Regions from separate parts of the Paenibacillus sp. FSL K6-2862 genome, predicted to be linked through region 1. Evidence: riboswitches for the same ligand, from Rfam matches in the RefSeq annotation. Region 1 holds a riboswitch; the other holds the start of a gene.
The links. A riboswitch is a leader RNA that binds a small molecule or an ion and turns the genes downstream of it on or off. The one in region 1 is predicted to bind ZMP and ZTP.
Positions count from the first base shown of each region.

Region 2: another riboswitch for ZMP and ZTP. It lies ahead of MHB82_RS27365 (TIGR01440 family protein); the one in region 1 lies ahead of MHB82_RS14205 (bifunctional 5,10-methylenetetrahydrofolate dehydrogenase/5,10-methenyltetrahydrofolate cyclohydrolase).

Region 1 is NZ_JBBOSN010000001.1:3,109,344-3,111,806, reverse strand. Features, by position in the region: gene MHB82_RS14215 (barstar family protein) at 1-99, opposite strand, end outside; gene MHB82_RS14210 (ribonuclease domain-containing protein) at 116-505, opposite strand; ZMP/ZTP riboswitch at 680-761, shown strand; gene MHB82_RS14205 (bifunctional 5,10-methylenetetrahydrofolate dehydrogenase/5,10-methenyltetrahydrofolate cyclohydrolase) at 813-1,667, shown strand; gene MHB82_RS14200 (hypothetical protein) at 1,810-2,433, opposite strand.
Region 2 is NZ_JBBOSN010000001.1:6,034,682-6,037,144, forward strand. Features, by position in the region: gene glyA (serine hydroxymethyltransferase) at 1-791, opposite strand, end outside; gene MHB82_RS27365 (TIGR01440 family protein) at 1,022-1,615, opposite strand; ZMP/ZTP riboswitch at 1,758-1,839, opposite strand; gene MHB82_RS27370 (low molecular weight protein arginine phosphatase) at 1,977-2,463, opposite strand, start outside.

The DNA of each region.
Region 1 (2,463 bases):
CCGCCCGTAAGAGTCATCTAATCCCAGCTTCGCCTGAAGAATATCATGCAGCTCTTCTTTTCCATGAATATCATTTCCATCAATGATTACTGTCTTCATACCATCCTACCTTTGGTCATTTGATTTGTTCAAACGTGCGATAATGATCGGTTGTCTTGTATATTAAGCCATCACTGGAATAGAGGATTCGGTCACTCCCCCGGGTTCCACCGGAATAATTGATATCTGCCTCGTACCACGTTCTTCCCTTTTTCTTGGGTAACAGGCCTTCCCGATTCTGAAAAATATCACCGCCGATACTTTTGCCTGGGGCCACATCTTGCAAATTTCCTTCACTTGGTTCCCAGCCTAAAGCTCTGGCCTCCTTCTTGGTAATATAATTATCCGGAAGTTCCTGATGCTCGGCAAGATAATTGGCAACATCATCAAATTGGTTCAAGACAGCACGAGTCTGGTTCGGTTCATCTACAGATAGCGATTCAAGTGAACAACCTGCGAACAGCATCGTCGCAAGAATAATGAGTACAGCACCTAGCCATTTTTTAATATACACTGCTTATAATCTCCTTTTAATCTTCTTAACTCAAAAAAGTATATACCAATCTGCACACCGTTCCAAGTATAGCTAAAAGTTAAAAGGATTGATGTACATTTCAAAATGAAGTACTATCAATGTAATATGGTCATATGTAACTGGCGAACACGGTGAACCGTGAGGGAGCATATGATGTCTAATCAAGCCGTACGCCTGGGCAGAGGTAAGGAAGTTTTATTTCCTTGCCTCTTTTTATTTGGAAAGGGCGATGATGAGCATGAGTACAGAGAAGCTAATGTTGAATGGACAAACGGTAGCAGACTTCATGAAGAAAGAGATGACTGCGAAGGTTGCCGGGTTGAAGGAGAAAGGAATCACGCCTTGTCTGGCTACTATTTTGGTTGGTGATGATCCCTCATCAGAAACGTATGTACGAATGAAAGGCAATGCATGTGCCCGAATAGGGGTACATTCGATTAAAGTGGTTTTGCCTGCGGAGACCACAACGGAACAATTGATTCAGGAAATAACCAAATTAAATGAAGATGTATCCGTTCATGGCATTCTGTTGCAGCACCCGGTACCGCATCATATTGATGAAAGAGCCGCTTTTGATGCAATAAGCATAGAGAAAGACGTGGATGGCGTTACCACTTTAGGGTTTGCGTTAAATGCCTTTGGAGTCGCCGCTTTCCCTTCCTGCACACCACAAGCGATTATCCGTATTCTGGATTTCTATAACATTCCCATCGAAGGCAAGCATGCTGTGGTCATAGGAAGAAGTCCAATTCTGGGTAAACCCGTTTCAGCCATGCTGCTTAACCGAAATGCAACGGTAACTACTTGTCACTCCAAAACCGTCAATCTGGAAGAAATCGTGAAATCGGGAGATATTGTGATTGCTGCCGTTGGCAAAGCCTGTTTTGTAAAAGGAAGCTGGATTAAACCTGGTGCAGTTGTCATTGATGCAGGCTACAATAAAGGCAATATCGGTGATGTGGACTATTCATCCTGCTTGACTCCGTCATCTGCCATTACACCCGTACCAGGCGGGGTGGGTCCCGTAACCATTGCTACACTGATCGAACACACGATCAAATCAGCCTGCATGCAATCTGAAAAAACATCATAATGTGTATGAAAGCACGCAAAGCTCACTCGTTTCATGAGGGCTTTACGTGCTTCTTAGTGTAAAAAAGTAAGGGCTAATGTATATTGAAAGTTCGTACGTCTGCTAATTCAATTTTCGTTACTACTTAACTGTTCATGTTCTTTTATTTTTTGGCATATTGTAAAATGGCCGTCGCCGCACGAATACGAAGTTCCTCATCTTCGCTCTGTAATGCATTCTTTAGTACATCGAGAGCTTCCTGTACCGTCCCGTCATCTACGCCAAACGAATGTTGAACTGCCGTTTCTGTTTCGGGAGTTCTTGAAAGCCACGGATCCAATTGAGCCTGTGAGAGTGGATACTCGAATGTTGAAATAATCGAAGCACTCGAAATCAGAGCACGTACCTTATCGTTTATCTCTCTCAGTGGAATGCGCCCCAACCACGTTACGCCTCTCCGATGACATATCGAATCTTCTCCAGTGCTAACGGAATCATCGTAAAAATAGTCACCCACATCCCCAACATATACCCACTCATCGTCATAAATTAAGACATGATCTCCATCCTGCATGATGTTTACAAATGTCTGTAGTGTAGCTATTACTCCGCTCAGTTCCGATTCAGGTATTGCATAATGCTGCCTGATTTGCTCTTTCCATTCTTCAGCCGGCAGTTGTTCCAAATCCCCTGTAGCTGGCCAATCGATCCCGATAAAGTTATCTTCCAGGAAGGCTGCAGTTCGATCAGTTCCTTGTACGGTGGATTGGATGTAAAAAAGGTTCATGCTGCACTTGTCCTCCTCTGATGCTACAAC
Region 2 (2,463 bases), 2.9 Mb from region 1:
GCAATAACGTGCATCAAAGGTCCACCTTGGGAACCTGGGAATACCGCTTTATCAATTGCAGCTGCCCAGGATTTGCGGCACAGGATCATACCGCCACGAGGTCCGCGCAGCGTTTTGTGTGTTGTCGTTGTTACGAAATGGGCATGTGGAACCGGGCTCGGATGCAATCCAGCAGCAACCAGTCCTGCAATGTGGGCCATGTCCACCATGAACAATGCGCCTACATCATTGGCGATAGAAGCCATTTTTTCGAAATCAATGGTACGCGGGTATGCACTTGCGCCTGCTACAATCAGACGAGGACGGTGCTTGAACGCTGCTTTACGCACTTCATCATAATCGATCAAGAATGTATCTTCCTGTACGCCATAGGCCACGAAGTTGTAGAGCAAACCAGATGCATTCACCGGGCTGCCGTGAGTCAGGTGTCCACCATGGGCAAGATTCATACCCAGTACCGTGTCACCAGGTTTCAATGCTGCAAGGTAAACTGCCATATTTGCTTGTGCACCGGAGTGAGGCTGTACGTTTACGTGCTCAGCTCCAAACAGTTCCTTCGCACGGTCACGTGCGATATCTTCCACGACATCCACGTGCTCGCAGCCACCATAATAACGTTTGCCTGGGTATCCTTCAGCGTACTTGTTTGTCAGTACAGATCCAAGTGCCTCAATTACCGCTTCACTTACGATGTTCTCGGATGCAATCAGCTCAATGTTGTTCTGTTGGCGTTTCAGTTCCAAATTCATCGCTTCAAGTACTGCAGGGTCATTCTTACGCAATTGTTCCATGTTTAAATTCCTCCCAGTATATTTAGTGAAGTTATAAAGCAAAATTGATGTTTACACGAAAACGGAGAGTGCAGGACCAATCTAAAGAAACGAAGTGTTCGCCTTTATCACCGGATTTCCCCTTTAAAAGGGGATTCAAAAAATCTGGGGATAACAGCGATCGGAAGATGGTACTGCAATCGTAGTTAGGAGTGTAACCTTTCAGTTTCGCTTTATAGTAGGTTGAAGATTTAGTCGCAAAATGTCGAATCTGGTTGCTCTTCCATCTGATACACCGCACGTTCGCCGCCAATCAGCTTCGGACGGGTCAAGGCTGTCGTCACACGGGCTTCCCCGATGTAGCGAAGCGTTGTACGGAAGGGGACCGCCACATGCCGCAAGTGCATGCCAATCATCGTTTCCCCGATATCCACTCCTGCATGAGCCTGCACATGTTCAGCCAGACAAGGATCACTCAGCGAACGATATGCTGCGGATGCCATGGAACCGCCTGCCTTGGGAACCGGTACGGCGCCCACTTCAGTCAAACCAAGACGTGTGAGCAGTGAACGTTCCATCACCAATGCGCGATTCAAGTGTTCACAGCACTGAAACACAGGATCGAAGCCGAATTCCTGCTGCACCTCGCGAATCCCTGCAAGAAGCTGCTGTGCTACATCAACGGCACCACTCGTACCAATCTTTTGGCCTGCAACCTCGCTTGTGCTTGTACCGATCACAACGATCTGTCCAGGTCCAAGCTTTCCGGCAAGTGCCAGTTCACGCAGAATGGTTACGGTCTGTTCCTGCAATCCGGGTTGATCCGAATCTAACTCAATAGTCATCCTATCGCCTCCCGATAAAATCATGCCTGACTCCCACACGGCTGCCCGCTCTTGTATGCATGCACGGCATTTCAGGTACTATTATAGCGAATAATCAGATGAAAGACGAAAAAAAGAGCAGTCTGCGGGTATCGCAGAATTGCTCTTTTGCCCAGGCGACCGGCCGTTTGTTCCGGTGCTCCATTGTGGTTGTGCCCACTTCGTCGCCAGTTACACCGGATCCCTGTTTTCCCCTTCATCATAAAACAACCCACGCTTAAAATCAACGGGTAATTTACATTACATGTCCGTTTTTGCATAACAAATTAATTTAAAAATTCAATCTTCACTGCCTAATTACTATGACCTGCACAATCCCGGTTTATCCCAACTTGTCCAGGAGACGATCCAGCGCAGTTCTGATCTCCGCAGCGGCGATATTATAATCATCACGACTGCCGCCAAACGGGTCAGATATATCAAAGCTTGGAATACGCTGCCGGATCTCGATCACGCGCTCACGCTCTGATGCCAGAATCTCCTGACCGAGTGCACGCTTCAACTCCAGTGTGGCGAACAGGCTGTCCAGTTCCTGAAGATCATTCAGGACCTGATTATCATTCTCTACATACTCTTTCAGCGTGTACGTCTTGTGTACCGAATCCGGAAAAACCTGCAGGACATGCTGTTTATGGCTTCGCGTTAACGTAAGGACCAAATCTGCCCAGCCAATCAGGCTCGCGTTAAGCTGTGTGGAATGACCAGGCCCTTCCGCCTGATGATCTCTTAATACAGCTTCGGCATGACGGGAAATCGGCATTCCCGATGCTGCCGCCACACCTGCAGAACGAACCTCTACCTGAATGCCC